One region of the Bacillus vallismortis genome, then DNA from elsewhere that is predicted to be linked to it. Evidence: riboswitches for the same ligand, from Rfam matches in the RefSeq annotation. Region 1 holds a riboswitch; each other region holds the start of a gene.
What was found. A riboswitch is a leader RNA that binds a small molecule or an ion and turns the genes downstream of it on or off. The one in region 1 is predicted to bind thiamine pyrophosphate.
Positions count from the first base shown of each region.

Region 1 (5,918 bases):
CGGAGCGTTCATCGGTTCAAGTATTGTCGTGTTGGTGTTTACTCCTTTTTCGCCAATTGTTGAACACCCGGCCGGTAAGCTGGCTTTTTCAGTTGTTATTGTGATGGTGACATTTGGCTTTAAAAGATTTCGTTATTTCTTTCAAAATTTGTTTTCCTTTTATTTTGCCACTTTTTTAATGGGGGGAGGAATTATCGGTGCCCATTCTTTGCTGCAGACCAATTCCGTTGTTCGAAACGGTGTCATGATCACCAATCAAACTGGGTTTGGAGACCCGATCAGCTGGTTGTTTATTGTTGCTGGCTTTCCAGCATTGTGGTTTTTTTCTAAGAGAAGAATTGAAGATATTGATACAAAAAACATTCAGTATGAGGAACGAGTCAGCATTCAGGCGGATTTAGGCGGCCAAACGCTTCATGCCAGAGGACTGGTTGATTCTGGTAATCAGTTGTACGATCCGCTTACTAAAACGCCGGTCATGATTATTCACATTGATAAACTGGAATCGATTTTCGGAGCAGCCGAAACAATGATCATTCGCAACACAGATCCATTGGAAGCCACCCAACAGCTCGATGATTCGTTTCGCTTTTTAGATAAACTGAGGCTGATTCCATATAGGGGAGTAGGTCAGCAAAATCAATTTTTATTATGCGTTAAACCGGATCACGTAACAATTATGACAAAAGAAGAAATGATTTCTGCGGATAAATGCTTAATCGGAATCAGCACAACAAAGCTATCAGCAGATGGAGAGTTCGACGCCATTATTCATCCGAAAATGCTTTCGGGCAAGGCCATCAAACACGTTTCATAATGTTCGCAAATGTCCGTTACTTATCATACTCAAAAGACGTGACATTTAGAAGGGAGAGGAAGATGAAAAAACTGAAATTGCGATTGACGCACCTCTGGTATAAGCTGCTGATGAAACTTGGGCTGAAAAGTGATGAAGTCTATTACATAGGCGGGAGTGAAGCCCTGCCGCCTCCATTATCTAAAGATGAGGAACAGGTTCTGTTAATGAAGCTCCCAAACGGCGATCAGGCGGCTCGCGCCATTTTGATTGAACGCAATTTGCGCCTCGTCGTCTATATCGCCCGTAAATTCGAAAATACGGGAATTAATATAGAGGATTTAATCAGCATCGGCACCATCGGATTAATCAAAGCTGTGAATACATTCAATCCAGAAAAGAAAATCAAGCTGGCGACCTATGCCTCACGCTGTATAGAAAATGAAATCCTCATGTATTTAAGAAGAAACAACAAAATCCGATCAGAGGTTTCCTTTGATGAGCCGCTAAATATTGATTGGGACGGCAATGAGCTTTTGCTTTCTGATGTGCTCGGCACTGACGATGACATTATCACAAAAGACATAGAAGCAAATGTAGATAAAAAGCTTTTGAAAAAAGCGCTTGAACAGCTTAATGAGAGGGAAAAGCAAATCATGGAGCTGCGGTTTGGGCTTGTCGGTGAAGAAGAAAAGACCCAAAAGGATGTAGCGGATATGATGGGAATTTCTCAGTCCTATATTTCGCGTCTGGAGAAAAGAATTATAAAAAGGCTGAGAAAAGAGTTCAACAAAATGGTGTAAAAATTTTTGTGGTTTGGAACCCCTTGATTTTACAGGGATTTCCTGGATTCGACTGTTTTTCGGTCTCCGTGCAGTGCATATTTTTCCCACCCAAGGAGATACTTAACGTTGTACAGCAGCTCCTGTAGGGAGGGAAAAAAGTGTCGAGAAATAAAGTCGAAATCTGCGGGGTGGATACCTCCAAATTACCAGTACTCAAGAATGAAGAGATGAGAAAGCTGTTTAGGCAGCTGCAGGATGAAGGCGATGATTCAGCGAGAGAAAAACTTGTAAACGGGAACTTGCGTCTTGTCTTAAGTGTCATTCAAAGATTTAATAACAGAGGAGAGTATGTTGATGACTTATTTCAGGTCGGCTGCATCGGACTAATGAAATCCATTGATAATTTTGACCTAAGCCACAATGTTAAGTTTTCAACATACGCTGTACCTATGATTATCGGAGAAATCCGCAGGTATTTACGCGATAATAACCCGATTCGTGTTTCAAGATCACTCCGGGATATCGCTTACAAGGCACTTCAGGTAAGAGAGCGGTTAATCAGTGAGACAAGCAAGGAGCCGACTGCAGAAGACATCGCAAAAGTTCTTGAAGTACCGCATGAGGAAATCGTATTTGCGCTCGATGCTATCCAGGACCCGGTTTCTCTATTTGAGCCGATCTATAACGATGGCGGAGATCCGATCTATGTAATGGACCAAATTAGTGATGAGCGCAATAAAGATTCACAATGGATTGAAGAGCTAGCTTTAAAAGAGGGCATGAGAAGGCTGAATGATAGGGAAAAAATGATTTTGAGAAAGCGGTTCTTCCAAGGGAAAACACAAATGGAAGTAGCCGAGGAAATCGGGATTTCCCAAGCTCAGGTGTCCAGGCTTGAAAAAGCGGCTATCAAACAAATGAATAAGAATATTCACCAATAATGAAAAGCCTTTAAAACAGTTTTTGTTTTAAAGGCTTTTCTATTGATTGCACGTGGTTTACGTCTTGGAAAAAATAAGGTATCCTAGTCTGTACAAAGTTTTATGAAAATTTAAATAATTATCAAAGGCAGTAAAGAGGGGGACCACGATGATTTTGCAGCTTGACAATGTCTCACTAAAACGAAATGGAAAATGGATACTGAAAAATATTCATTGGAAGGTGGAAAAAAAGGAAAATTGGGTGCTTTACGGGCTGAATGGAGCCGGCAAGACCGCGCTGTTAAATATGCTTTGCTCTTATTATTTTCCAACATCAGGCGAGATGCAGGTGCTTGGCCATGAATTTGGCAAAACGGAGCTTGGGGAGAAGCTTAGACGGAAAATCGGCCTCGTCTCAGCGGCACTTCAGCAAAAATTTTATCCGGCAGATTCAGCATTTGAAATTGCTTTGAGCGGAGCTTACGCTTCAATTGGATTATATGAAACGCCAAGTGCGCAAATCAGGGAAAAAGCGATCGGTTTGTTAGAGGACTTGGGGGCAATTGAATATGCGGACCGCCGTTATGAGACGCTTTCTCAAGGAGAAAAACAAAGAGCTTTGATTGCAAGAGCGCTAATGGCCGATCCTGAGCTGTTGATACTGGACGAACCAGTGACAGGGCTGGATTTTATTGCCCGGGAAAAGCTGTTAGATACGATTACATACATTGCAAGTAAAGAAAATGCGCCATCGATCCTTTACGTGACTCATCATGCGGAAGAAATTTTGCCGGTCTTTGACAAAGCCCTTTTATTAAAACAGGGAGAGGTCTTTCAATCGGGAGAAATGAAGGGAATGCTTACTGATCATATACTTTCCGCTTTTTTTGATACGCCAATCCATGTATTATGGAATCAGGGCCGGCCGTATTTAACAAGAGCCGAGCCGATCACGAATGCCTGACAAACTCATATTGATTCATCCTAGGGGTGCTTTTCGAAGCTGAGAGAGACATAGGTCTCAACCCTTTTGACCTGATCTGGATCATGCCAGCGGAGGGAAGCGGTGAAAAATTCGGAGTACATAGGACTCTGTTTATTTTGATGAAGCCGTTTCATACATGTGAAACGGCTTTTTGATTTTTAAAAAAGGAGCGGATGACATGAAGCCACAAATAGACTCTCTGATAAAAAGAGCGGAAGGTCAAAAGGAGGAGCTTATTCAGCTAGCAAAAACGCTGATTTCCTATAAAACACCTGCTCCGCCTGCAAGAAATACAGCCGGCATTCAGTCATGGGTTGCAGAATTTTTAAAGAAAAATGGATTCTTGATCGACAAATGGGACGTGTACCCGGGAGACCCCAATGTTGTAGGCTTGCTAAAGGGAACAGATTCAGCAGATTATCATAGCTTGATCATCAATGGCCATGTAGATGTGGCAGAGGTAAAAGAGGATGAGGAGTGGGAGGATGATCCATTTCACCCAATTGAAAAAAACGGTCTCTTAATCGGGCGAGGCGCTTCTGATATGAAAGGCGGAATGGCGTGTGTGCTGTTTGCGGTGAAATTGATTCGTGAAGCCGGTATTGAACTTCCCGGTGACTTGATTCTGCAATCGGTGATCGGGGAGGAAGTTGGAGAAGCCGGCACGCTTGAATGCTGCAAAAGGGGCTATCATGCTGATTTTGCAGTTGTGGCGGATACGAGTGATATGCATATACAAGGCCAAGGCGGAGTCATTACAGGCTGGATTGAAATCAAAAGCAGTCAAACGTTTCATGATGCGACGAGGCGGAATATGATTCACGCAGGCGGGGGAACATTCGGAGCAAGCGCAATTGAAAAAATGGCAAAAATCATTGCGGGGCTCGGTGAACTAGAACGCCACTGGTCCATTATGAAAAGTTATCCCGGTTTTACACCAGGCACAAATACGATTAACCCGGCTGTCATAGAAGGCGGCAGACATGCGGCTTTTATAGCGGACGAGTGCCGGCTATGGATCACAGTCCATTTTTACCCAAATGAAACCCATGAACAAGTGGCAGAGGAAATAGAAGATTACATCAACCGCCTGAGTGACAGTGATATTTGGCTGAGGGAAAACCGCCCTGTTTTTAAGTGGGGAGGCTCTTCTATGATTGAAGACAGAGGAGAAATTTTCCCGGCACTGGAAGTTGACCCATACCACCCAGGCGTCTTAGCGCTTACGGCGTCTCATGAGGAGGTGAAACGGGAGCGTCCGGTTATGGACGTTTCTCAATCCGTTACAGACGGGGGGTGGCTGTATAATGCCGGCATACCAAGCGTAATCTACGGTCCTGGTGATCTGCACAATGCACACTCTGTGAACGAGGAGGTATCGATTGAGCAGCTGATAGATTACACAAAAATCATGCTTGATTTTATCATCAGGTGGTGCAGCGGTAAAAAAGAACAGTAACTACGAAAATTTCTTCTTGCTGACAAGGTTCAGCCCGCCCGTTCATATACTTGAAAAAAGGACGGAAAAAGGACGTGATGGAATGATCAGCATTTCTGAATTTCAGGTGAAGGATGTCGTTAATGTCTCAAACGGAAAAAAGCTGGGGAGCATTGGCGATATCGATATCAATGTGACCACAGGCAAAATTCAGGCAATCATACTGGGGGGAAATGGGAAAGTTCTCGGATTTTTTGGAAAAGAAGAGGAATTGGTCATTCCATGGCGAAATATAGTAAAAATCGGGGAAGATGTGATCTTGGTCCGATTAAGTGAGCCGCATGCATAACCTGTTTTGTATGCCGTTGATTGGCAAATGCCGGAAGCCTAGATTCTTTCGGCACATTTCATTTAGAAATATGCAAATCGGCGCTCAACGAATGCAGAAAGATGTGGTAAAATAAGTGGGAAATTCCGCTTTTTTTAATGTTTGTCGAAAGGTTGGATCACCATGAATACATATCACCCATTCAGTCTTACCACACCTCGACACTCATGATACAAGACTGGACACAAGCGATTCAAAACGACAGAGAAGTCATCGCCGGGTTTACAACGAAAAACGGCGGTGTCAGCCAGAAGCCTTTTGAATCGTTAAATACAGGATTGCACGTTCATGACAAAGATGCAGATGTAGTTAAAAATCGTGAATATATTGCCGATATGTTTAATATTGATTTGCAGTCTTGGGTATTTGCTGATCAGACACACGATAATCGCGTCCAAAAAGTGACGCACAGTGATAGGGGAAAAGGCGCCCGTGAGTATCAGACAGCTTTAAAAGCAACAGACGGGCTCTATACAAATGAAAAGAATGTATTTTTGGCATTATGCTTTGCTGATTGTGTGCCTCTTTTCTTTTATGATCCGGTTACATCGCTTGTCGGGGTTGCCCATGCCGGGTGGAAAGGCACTGTCAAACAGATTGGCAGAG
Region 1 is NZ_CP026362.1:1,887,405-1,893,322, reverse strand. It holds gene spoIIGA (sigma-E processing peptidase SpoIIGA) at 1-817, shown strand, start outside; gene sigE (RNA polymerase sporulation sigma factor SigE) at 880-1,599, shown strand; gene sigG (RNA polymerase sporulation sigma factor SigG) at 1,740-2,522, shown strand; gene BV11031_RS10285 (ABC transporter ATP-binding protein) at 2,671-3,465, shown strand; TPP riboswitch at 3,478-3,580, shown strand; gene BV11031_RS10280 (acetylornithine deacetylase) at 3,665-4,945, shown strand; gene BV11031_RS10275 (YlmC/YmxH family sporulation protein) at 5,028-5,273, shown strand; partial or broken gene pgeF (peptidoglycan editing factor PgeF) at 5,436-5,918, shown strand, end outside.

Region 2 (5,918 bases), 1.5 Mb from region 1:
CAACTCTTGAAACACAGGATGCGGAAGCACTCTCTCAAAATCTTCTTCTTTTAGAGAGGCAATTGCCGCCGTCAGCTGTTCTCTCACCACATCAAGCTCGCGTTTCATTTGGCTGCCTGACTTAAATCCATGCTCAGGCTCAAGGTGACTCGGGGCTTTTCGCTTATTGTTTCTGTCTTGTGCAGCTTCAAGCGGTTTCGCTTCAACTTTTTTAACAGGAGCTTCCTTTACACGCTCCTTCAGCATGATTTGTGCGGCCATATCGATTTTTTTCAAATGATCAAGAACTTCCCGTATACTCCATTCTTCAGCAGAAGGCTTTTGATTCAGCTTTTCGTCAGAAAGCCCTTTGACTTCGTTCCACGTTTCTAATCTGGCTTCATTAAAGATACTCATCATATCTCCTCCTAAAGTGACATTACCATATATATAAGCAATTATCATTTATAAAGCACTTCAAAATGGCACACTTTATCTAAAAATTTCGAAACCTTTTTCGTTATGTCTCGTATAAATGGTAACGGCAGCCGTTCATCAATGCATTGATGCAGAAAGGATGAGGAATTTGGAGTTGTTTGGCGTCCCTATACAAACGATTTATCTTTATACGCTTATGATTGCGGGCAGTCTTACGCTATTATTTCTATTTTTCGGAGATGTGTTTGCAGGGCTGTCAGAAGGCATTCCCTTTCTTAATCCGACTTTGGCGCTCGCATTTTTTACATGTTTTTCAGCAGGCGGATATATAGGCGAACTCATATTGCCCCTATCCCACCTGTTGATCGCGCTTTTCTCTTGCATCCTTTCGATTATCCTTGTGATATTGCTTCACTTTTTTGTTCTGGTCCCATTATCATCCGCAGAAGAATCACTGGTTTATAAAGAAGATGATCTAAGAGGAAGGGTCGGCAAAGTGATTACCGCTGTTCCTATAGACGGGTTTGGTGAAGTGGTCATTGAAGGAATAGGCGGCACCATCTCGAAATCAGCGGTCAGCTTTGAGAATCAGCAGATCAGTTACGGGACAACGGTTTTGGTCGTAGATATCAACAACGGAGTTCTTTTGGTTACTCCGCATGAACCTATTTAAAACAAGGAGGAATGTAAAATGACAATGCCGATTATAATTGTCATCGGAGTTGTATTCTTTTTATTCATTGCACTGGTAGCCGTTTTTATCACAAAGTATCGTACGGCAGGACCAGATGAAGCGTTAATCGTAACGGGGAGCTATCTAGGAAATAAAAATGTTCATGTCGATGAAGGCGGCAACCGTCTTAAAATCGTCCGCGGCGGAGGAACCTTTGTCCTTCCCGTCTTCCAGCAGGCAGAGCCGCTAAGCCTATTATCAAGCAAACTTGATGTTTCGACACCTGAAGTCTATACCGAACAAGGAGTTCCAGTAATGGCTGATGGAACTGCGATTATTAAAATCGGCGGTTCTATAGGAGAAATCGCTACAGCGGCTGAACAATTTTTAGGAAAATCAAAAGATGACCGTGAGCAGGAAGCGCGTGAGGTTTTAGAAGGCCATCTTCGTTCCATTCTCGGCTCGATGACGGTTGAAGAAATCTATAAAAACAGAGAAAAATTTTCTCAAGAGGTGCAGCGTGTGGCCTCACAGGATCTCGCAAAAATGGGGCTTGTGATTGTTTCCTTTACCATTAAGGATGTACGTGATAAAAACGGTTATCTTGAATCATTAGGGAAACCGAGAATCGCTCAAGTAAAACGCGATGCTGATATCGCAACAGCAGAGGCTGATAAAGAAACCCGGATTAAGCGGGCAGAAGCCGATAAAGATGCAAAAAAATCAGAACTTGAACGGGCGACGGAAATCGCTGAAGCTGAAAAAACCAATCAGCTCAAAATAGCCGAATACCGCAGAGAACAAGATACGGCAAAAGCGAATGCCGACCAGGCATATGATTTAGAGACTGCCAGAGCGCGCCAGCAAGTCACCGAACAGGAAATGCAGGTTAAAATTATTGAACGCCAAAAACAAATAGAACTAGAAGAAAAAGAAATTCTTCGCCGGGAGCGCCAATACGACTCAGAGGTAAAGAAAAAAGCCGATGCAGACCGTTATTCAGTCGAGCAGTCCGCCGCAGCTGAGAAAGCCAAACAGCTCGCGGAAGCTGATGCCAAGAAGTACAGTATAGAAGCAATGGCGAAGGCAGAGGCCGAGAAAGTCAGAATTGACGGACTTGCAAAAGCAGAAGCTGAAAAAGCGAAAGGGGAAACAGAAGCTGAGGTTATCCGTCTAAAAGGTTTGGCGGAAGCGGAAGCAAAAGAGAAAATCGCCGCTGCTTTTGAACAGTACGGACAGGCTGCGATTTTCGATATGATCGTAAAAATGCTTCCGGAATACGCAAAACAAGTGGCATCACCTCTTTCAAATATTGATAAAATCACTGTTGTTGATACAGGGGGAAGCAGTGATTCAAGCGGCGCCAACAAAGTAACCAGCTATGCGACAAACTTAATGTCAAGCCTTCAAGAAAGCTTAAAAGCCTCATCGGGAATTGATGTAAAAGAAATGATTGAGAACTTTTCAGGAAAAGGAAACGTAAAACAAAGCCTTCACGAATTAACAAATGAAATAAAAGAAGCAAACGGGTCCAAACAAGAGAAGAATGACTAATGAAAGGATAGAACCAAATGGCAACTGTGAGAGAGGCAAAGTTAGAGGATATAATAGACATTGCAAAAGTGCATGTCGACAGCTGGAGAACAACATATCGCGGCATCATCCCGGCTGACTACTTAAATGGCCTGGACTACAAGGAATTTGAAGACAAATGGAAAAGCCGCTCGTTAAAGGGTGTATTTGTCGCTCAAGATGAAAAAGATTCAATATTCGGCTTTGCTTCATTTGGCCCTATTCGGTCTGAACAAGAAGGCTATGACAGCGAGCTATACGCGATTTACCTTTTAGAGGAGCATCAGCGGCAAGGTGCAGGCAGAGCGCTCTTAGCAAAAGGAGCAGAGTTTTTGCTTCATCATGGCTTTTCAAACATGTTTGTTTGGGTAATTGAGCAAAACCCCTCGATTTCATTTTATCAAGCCTATTCTCCTGAAAGAAAAGCGGAGGACAGCTTTGAAATTGCAGGAGAAAGGCTGAAAGAAATAGGGTTTGGCTGGCCGGATCTTTCTGCTTTGAAAACATCTCTTAACAGATAACAAAAAAACAACCCCCAGCGGATTGCGCTGGGGGTTGTCACGTTAGGCTTTGTCTATTTTAAGCAAACGCGGTGCTGTCATAAATAATAAACAAAGGACAATTGCACAGATGATGAATGAAGGAACCATATAAGTAGCATTATAAGTTAATGAATAAATCCATACCGGCGTTCCCTTTGGAGCATAGCTGCCGAAAAACACAGCTCCTGAAATGACGTGTGCCGCATAACGCAGGAAACTGCCGATAAAAACTGCGCTGACCACTGAAACAATCAGTTTCCCTTTATTTTTTGCTGCCGTTGCTTTGCGGACAGTATAAGCGAAATAGCCGCTTATCCCAATTGCTGTGAATGCGATCATATAATCCAGAAATAGCTGTACAGGATGCTGTGCGAATAAGTTTCCGATTGCTATTTGAACTAGTCCTGTCAGCAGGCCGGTAGTAAGGCCTGCTTTTACACCCCACCGAAACGAAATCAAAAAGATCGGAATCATCATGATGGAGACCGAGCCTCCTTGAGGCATTCGGAGAAACATTCCTGAGACGATGTCTAAAATAACAGCAGCCGCAGTCATAATTGCAATTTCAATAAGGCGAACCAGTTGCTTAGATTGATTCATAAAAATCCCCTTCCATTGATAGACAATCCAAAAGGACAACAAAAAAGCAGCACGCGGAAGGATGAGAAAAGTTCCACGCACTGCTTTACAATCTGCAATTCATTTGACTTTGCCACATCCCTACGCCAGCGTTAACTAACAGGTTCAAAGGGTCAGAACGTAACCGCTCACTCTCAGCTTTAATGCTCCCCTTGTGGTTATCAATATTTAATTCGTTTCTACTATACTAAAAAGAGAAAAAAACAACAAGGTCACACTATTGAATGTATATGTTCTTTTAACATAGTTATATGCTAAAGACATGAAGGGACGATATGCCGAGGATTATAGTTTATTTATTTTATAGATTTTTTTAGAAAAACTATTGCAATAAATAAATGCAGATGTTATATTATTAAACGTCGCTGATGCACAGCGGACAAAACAAGAAGCTTCAAAACAATTTGAAAAAAGTTGTTGACGAAATGGAAGCGAAATGTTATATTAGTAAAGCTGCTTCATTAAGAGGCAACGAAATGATCTTTGAAAACTAAACAAGACAAAACGTACCTGTTAATTCATTTTTATAAATCGCACAGCGATGTGCGTAGTCAGGGGCCTGCGCGATGCAGGTCATGCAGATGTTGTCACAGGATGTGACGAACTTAATCTGCGCTCCATTACTTTATGGAGAGTTTGATCCTGGCTCAGGACGAACGCTGGCGGCGTGCCTAATACATGCAAGTCGAGCGGACAGATGGGAGCTTGCTCCCTGATGTTAGCGGCGGACGGGTGAGTAACACGTGGGTAACCTGCCTGTAAGACTGGGATAACTCCGGGAAACCGGGGCTAATACCGGATGCTTGTTTGAACCGCATGGTTCAAACATAAAAGGTGGCTTCGGCTACCACTTACAGATGGACCCGCGGCGCATTAGCTAGTTGGTGAGGTAATGGCTCACCAAGGCAACGATGCGTAGCCGACCTGAGAGGGTGATCGGCCACACTGGGACTGAGACACGGCCCAGACTCCTACGGGAGGCAGCAGTAGGGAATCTTCCGCAATGGACGAAAGTCTGACGGAGCAACGCCGCGTGAGTGATGAAGGTTTTCGGATCGTAAAGCTCTGTTGTTAGGGAAGAACAAGTGCCGTTCAAATAGGGCGGCACCTTGACGGTACCTAACCAGAAAGCCACGGCTAACTACGTGCCAGCAGCCGCGGTAATACGTAGGTGGCAAGCGTTGTCCGGAATTATTGGGCGTAAAGGGCTCGCAGGCGGCTTCTTAAGTCTGATGTGAAAGCCCCCGGCTCAACCGGGGAGGGTCATTGGAAACTGGGGAACTTGAGTGCAGAAGAGGAGAGTGGAATTCCACGTGTAGCGGTGAAATGCGTAGAGATGTGGAGGAACACCAGTGGCGAAGGCGACTCTCTGGTCTGTAACTGACGCTGAGGAGCGAAAGCGTGGGGAGCGAACAGGATTAGATACCCTGGTAGTCCACGCCGTAAACGATGAGTGCTAAGTGTTAGGGGGTTTCCGCCCCTTAGTGCTGCAGCTAACGCACTAAGCACTCCGCCTGGGGAGTACGGTCGCAAGACTGAAACTCAAAGGAATTGACGGGGGCCCGCACAAGCGGTGGAGCATGTGGTTTAATTCGAAGCAACGCGAAGAACCTTACCAGGTCTTGACATCCTCTGACAATCCTAGAGATAGGACATCCCCTTCGGGGGCAGAGTGACAGGTGGTGCATGGTTGTCGTCAGCTCGTGTCGTGAGATGTTGGGTTAAGTCCCGCAACGAGCGCAACCCTTGATCTTAGTTGCCAGCATTCAGTTGGGCACTCTAAGGTGACTGCCGGTGACAAACCGGAGGAAGGTGGGGATGACGTCAAATCATCATGCCCCTTATGACCTGGGCTACACACGTGCTACAATGGACAGAACAAAGGGCAGCGAAATCGCGAGGTTAAGCCAATCCCACAAATCTGTTCTCAGTTCGGATCGCAGTCTGCAACTCGACTGCGTGAAGCTGGAATCGCTAGTAATCGCGGATCAGCATGCCGCGGTGAATACGTTCCCGGGCCTTGTACACACCGCCCGTCACACCACGAGAGTTTGTAACACCCGAAGTCGGTGAGG
Region 2 is NZ_CP026362.1:403,452-409,369, forward strand. It holds gene BV11031_RS02200 (DinB family protein) at 1-396, opposite strand, end outside; gene BV11031_RS02205 (NfeD family protein) at 566-1,090, shown strand; gene floT (flotillin lipid rafts scaffold protein FloT) at 1,109-2,644, shown strand; gene BV11031_RS02215 (GNAT family N-acetyltransferase) at 2,662-3,183, shown strand; gene thiT (energy-coupled thiamine transporter ThiT) at 3,226-3,804, opposite strand; TPP riboswitch at 3,905-4,006, opposite strand; rRNA gene BV11031_RS02225 (16S ribosomal RNA) at 4,468-5,918, shown strand, end outside.
Region 2: it holds a riboswitch for thiamine pyrophosphate, as region 1 does, so the genes downstream of both, thiT (energy-coupled thiamine transporter ThiT) here and BV11031_RS10280 (acetylornithine deacetylase) in region 1, are expected to answer to the same signal.

Region 3 (5,918 bases), 380 kb from region 1:
ATCTGCCCGGTGCCATCCCGCCAATCGCAATAACCGGGATGGACACCCGCTGCTTGATAGTTGACAGCAAAGACAAGCCTCTGCCTTCAAGGCCCTTTTTACAATCCGTTTCAAACACATGGCCGAACAACACACAGTCCGCATCTTCCTTTTCTGCTTGAATCGCTTCCTCCAGTGAATGCACCGACCGCCCGATATGAAGGTGCGGAAATCTGGCTCTGACCTGCTTCGGTGAAAAGCTGCTGCTCGGCAGCTGCACACGATGAATCGCTGAAAAAAGCGCAATATCCACTCGTCCGTTCATGACCAATTTCCGCTTATCAACACCGCTTTCAGATAAAAGCTCAATCAATTTCAAAATGTCAGCCGCAGATTTAGACCGCTCTCGAATGTGTATGCAATCCACTTCATTCTGAATGGCTATGATGACTTCCGCTAACACTTCAACCGGCTTGCAGTCATCAGTTATGGCGTGAAGCTCCAAGTTCCTCCACCTCTTTTACGCCGCGGTCGGACCAGCCTTCTTTTCGATTGGCCATCCCCCAAAATTGATACTCATAAAAGCTTGAAATAACAAAATTCTCTTTCATCTTGGCACGCACTTCCTCCGTGCTGTTTTCCGCCAGCTCATCAAAGCGGTTGATTTGTTCTTCGACCTGCTGTCTGAACCAGTCACCGCCGTATGTGCTGATCCACTTCTGATAAATCGGATGCCCCGGATCACATGTCAGCAATTTCTCGCCAACCTCGTAATACAGCCAGTAGCACGGCAGAAGGGCTGCTAAGATCTCAGCAAAATTCCCGCTCAAAACCGAACGGTACATATGGGATGTATATGAGTACGCCGTTGGAGACGGCTTAAAGGCCTTACGCTCTTCCTCACTGATCTCCAACAGCTCCGCAAACTCGCGGTGAAGCGCCATTTCCGCCTCATATGTACCTTGGGCGTGGCTTGCCATCCGTCCCGTTGTATAAAGGTCCTTCGCATAAGCGGCGCCAAACGATTGCACCTTCGCAAAATGCGTTAAATAATAAGAATCCTGAAGCACGTAGTATTTAAAACGGTCAATCGGAAGCGTTCCATCACCGATTCCCTGAACGAACGGATCGACAAAGCTCCCTTCCCACCATTCTGCGGCTGCACTGCGGCATTCTTCTGAAAATTTCACACGTCATTCCCCCTGTCTGATAAATAAAAAAACCACTTTCCCGCAAGGAAAAGTGGTTTGGAATTGGCATAGTAAACGAACACAAATACCGCTCCACTTCCCTACGCAGGTCTGAACCTGTTCAAGTTATGAGGGTCTAAAAGTCACACTTTTATCTCAGCCCTTATGAAGGACACCCCTAGTGGTTATACAAATACATATTGAATTGTTCTGCATCTCTATATTAACACGAATCCCTATTTGGTCAAGGTTTATCCTTCCAACGATTTCTTAAGTTCCGTTACATACCCCCGAGATCCGGTGACAATTAAGCGGTCACCCAATTTCAGCCTTGTATCCCCATGAGGAACGATGCTGTCCACACCTCTGAAAATCCTGACAAAGATGACATCGCCTGTAAAAGGGAATTCCCGCAAAATCACACCGTCGTATGTGCTGTTTTCCATATTAATTTGATACAGCGAAGACTCTTCGTTCGTGAGCAGCTTCATGACACCAGGCGCTTCTATTAGCGCGCGAAGCAGTGTTTTTGTCGACAGCAGCATAGAAAAGATGTTGATTCCCTGCTCCTTCAAAGTTGCTTCATTTTCGGGTGATCCGACGCTGGCAATCACTCTTTCTGTTCCTTTTTCTTTTGCAAGTAGTGCAATCTCCGCATTCATGTCTTCATTCCCGGTCGCAACAACCAGGATATCCGTATCAAAAATGCCGAGTGATTCAAGCGTCCCGTGTTCATAATTAGAAATCGCTTCAACAGAAAAAACTGATTCCGACAGCTTTTCCTCCGCGTTCTCTTGATAGACATGCACAACACGCACGTCATACTCCTCTTCCGGCAGTTCAAGAGTAACAGGCAATGTCATTTGGTTTGCGCCGATAAACGTAATGGTCTTTTTCTCCTCCGGCTGCTCCTCCCGTTTGTATAATTTTTTAAAGAAGACCGGTGAAAAAATACTGGCAATGACGGCTACTAACGTCAGCGCTCCTGACATATTTGCGCTGATCACGTGAAGCTGCTGGCCGATTGTCGCAGCGGCAATCACGAGAGAAAGCGTTGACGTCAGCAGAAAACCAGACGCCAAAATGGTGCGGTTATCATACCACTTCTTCAAGTACAGGACGGGAATAATTTTGCTGACTAACAGCGCCAAAAGCAGAAGCGGGATCATGATCAAAATTTTCGGATCTTGGAAAAGGGTCCAAATATCCAGCTTCACTCCGACCATCACAAAGAAAATCGGAATCAAGAACCCATAGCCGAATGAATCCAGCTGCTGAACAAGTTCTTTATTTGGCGAAAGAAGGGAAACGAGAACCCCCGCTAAGAAAGCGCCGAGAATATTTTCCGCCCCAAGTGATTCAGACAGGGCAACGAGTACGATAATTAACGTAAAAATGGCACGCGTCCCAATCTGAATCGTCCCTTTTGACATAGACTCAACAAATGAACGATGTTTAAAGACCCGGCCGAAAAAGTAAAGCACCACTCCGGCTGCAAACAGGATCATCAAGAGCCACATGTTTCCGCTGTCTTCTCCGTATAGAGAAGAAAACACGGCAAGAAGAATCATCGTGACCAAATCAGCAATAACGGCAACAAGCAAAATAATCTGCCCGATATTTGAATTCATGATCCGTTCTTCTTTTAACGTTGGAACGACAACGCCTAACGAAATCGTTGAGATAATGAGCGTCATTAAAAACGCATTTTCGATAAATCCTGCCAAGACGAACCCATAGGACAGCAGCAATGATAAAATAAATATACCGGCAAAAATAACGGACGCCGCAGCAAACGTATTGGGCACCGCTTTGCCGTTCGGCAGGAGCTGCTTTTTCTTTCCTTTCTCAAACGATGAAAAATCAATTTCAAGCCCACTTAAAAACATTAAAAAGATAAATCCGAGCAGAGAAAGCGTCTCAAGCCATGTATCGCCCTCGACAACTAAATTAAGACCGCTTTTTCCGATAATCAGCCCCATAATGATTTCTGCAACAACAACCGGGATGGTCAGTTTAAAGCGATGCAAAAGGATGGGTGTCAAAAATGCAACGATAAGTACAACAACTAAAGATGCGACAGATGAATGCGCCATAATCAGAACCTCCTTTTTAAGTCAGGGTTATTTCAGTTCTCAATCAAAGAACAAAACCTCATTTTAAAAAAACATAACGCGATTTTAACAAGGATGGTGATAAAAAATAAAGTAAAAAGGTCTTATTTCTTGTTTAGAAAATAATTCTTCTATATTTTGCACATAAAAGCCTGTGATGACTCACAGCACTTTGCTCCATAATAAATAAAACAATCGGCAAGGAGGATCACGCATGGCTTACGATATCATCAGCGATATTCATGGCTGCTATGATGAAATGATGGCATTAATCCAAGAGCTTGGCTATTCAATAAAAAATGGAGTACCTGTCCACGAAGAAGGAAGGATGCTCATTTTTGCTGGAGATTTAACTGACAGAGGACCGAAATCGATAGAGGTCATCCGCTTTGTAGCCGGCGCTTACGAAAAAGGCGCTGTGCGTTATGTTCCTGGAAATCATTGCAACAAGCTGTACCGCTACTTAAAAGGAAATCCCGTGAAAGTCATGCATGGCCTAGAAACTACAGCCGCAGAGCTTGAGGAACGATCTAAAGAAGAAAGAAAAACAATCAGCGATCAGTTTATGAAGCTGTATGAAAAGGCGCCGCTTTACGACATCTTACATAACGGAGAATTAGTTGTCGCCCATGCTGGCATAAAGGCTGACGATATCGGCAAATATACCCGCAGAGTGAAGGACTTTGTGCTTTACGGCGATGTAACGGGTGAAACGTACCCGGACGGCAGACCTGTCAGACGTGATTGGGCTGCATCCTATAGCGGAAGCGCTTGGGTGGTATACGGACATACACCTGTGAAAGAGCCTCGAATAGTCAATCGCACCATCAACATTGATACAGGCTGCGTGTTCGGAAATAAATTGACAGGCTTTCGATTCCCAGAAATAGAAACCATCTCTGTTCCAAGCTCCCTGCCTTATGACGAATCGAGATTTCGTCCCATATAAAAAGGAGAGAATCAATGATTCTCTCCTTTTATCAGGTCTTTCATATCTTGAGGCAATGTAGCATGAAACGTCATGCTCTCCTGCGTCAGCGGATGGATAAATGAAAGCCGCTCGCTGTGAAGGGCCTGCCGGCCAATTTCCCGTCTCGTTCCGCCGTACAGTGTATCGCCGCACAGCGGATGCCCGAGGTAGTTCATATGTACACGAATTTGATGGGTTCGGCCTGTCTCAAGCTGCAATGTCACCATTGTGATCTCATCAGTGGCATGTGTGACATGAAAATGGGTAACAGCCTTCTGGCCTTCCGGTGTCACCACCCGTTCAATAATACTGTCAGGATGTCTGCCAATCGGAGCATCGACAGTTCCTTCCACCTGTGTCATCCGCCCGTGAACCACTGCCATGTACCGGCGTCTCACAAGCCCGCTTTTTTGCGCTGACGATAAAATCGAGTGGGCAAAGCGATGCTTGGCAACAAGCATGAGACCTGATGTATCCCGGTCTAGCCGGGTGACAAGATGAACTGTCGCCAGCACTCCATTTATTTGATAATGATGGATGATTCCATTTGCAATGCTTCCGGATGGGTGCTCTCTCGAGGGAATTGATGATACATACGGCTGCTTGTTCATCACAAGCACGTGCTCATCCTCATACAGGATATCGAGCGGAACAGGTTCTGCCAATAACGTGTCGCTCACCTGTTCCTCGGGAAACTTCACGACAAGAAAATCTCCCTTTCGCAAAACGTATTTGACCGTTACATGTTCACCATTGATCAGCAGGTCACCCCCGGCAAACTTGATATCGGTTAACAGACGTTTCGAAATTCCCAGTTTGCCGGCGTATTCTTTTACAGTCATTCCGTCTTCAGCAGAAGTAATGTTCTTTCTGATAATAAATGGTTCCACGATACGTCCTCTCTATTCACCTTTTCCGATAAACGAATCCTGGACTCTTTTCCAAAATGGAAACGGACGAAATCTCGCAAACCTCACATTTTCGGATGCAACCTGGCAGCGGATCGACTTCACGTCCTTATGAAGAAGGGTTAAATGGTCAATCGTCACTTGAAAGTCGACTTCGTTTCTCGGTTTAATCATGCAATCATGATGGGAAGGCAGAAGCAGCGGCGATCCGACCGTCCGGAATACACGGTTATTAATAGAAGCCATTTCCGCGAGTTGGATCGCTCTGATAGACGGATGGATAATTGCTCCGCCCAGCGCCTTATTATAGGCTGTGCTGCCGGATGGCGTTGACAAGCAAAGGCCGTCGCCCCGGAAGGTTTCAAAGAGCTGTCCCTTGATTTCCACATCAGCCACAAGGCTTCCTTCTATGCTTTTAATCGTACATTCATTCAATGCTAAATATCTCTCTTCCCGATCGTTTTCGTGATAAGTCACAATCACTTCGAGAAGCGGATATTCGACTGTATGATAAGGCGTTTTCGCAATCGCGAGAACAAGCTTTTCAATTTCATGAGGAACCCAGTCGGCATAAAACCCCAGATGACCCGTGTGAACGCCGACAAATGCCGTTTTGTCCAAGCGGTCGCTGTATCTGTGAAAAGCATACAAAAGCGTTCCGTCGCCTCCGACTGAAATGACGATTTCCGGTTCATTTTCATCCAGTTCCATATCAAAATCCAATAAATACGCCTGTATTTTGCTCTTCAGCGTATCA
Region 3 is NZ_CP026362.1:2,272,137-2,278,054, forward strand. It holds gene tenI (thiazole tautomerase TenI) at 1-484, opposite strand, end outside; gene tenA (thiaminase II) at 462-1,169, opposite strand; TPP riboswitch at 1,251-1,359, opposite strand; gene BV11031_RS12295 (monovalent cation:proton antiporter family protein) at 1,421-3,265, opposite strand; gene prpE (bis(5'-nucleosyl)-tetraphosphatase PrpE) at 3,498-4,232, shown strand; gene BV11031_RS12305 (RluA family pseudouridine synthase) at 4,244-5,143, opposite strand; gene BV11031_RS12310 (NAD kinase) at 5,156-5,918, opposite strand, start outside.
Region 3: it holds a riboswitch for thiamine pyrophosphate, as region 1 does, so the genes downstream of both, tenA (thiaminase II) here and BV11031_RS10280 (acetylornithine deacetylase) in region 1, are expected to answer to the same signal.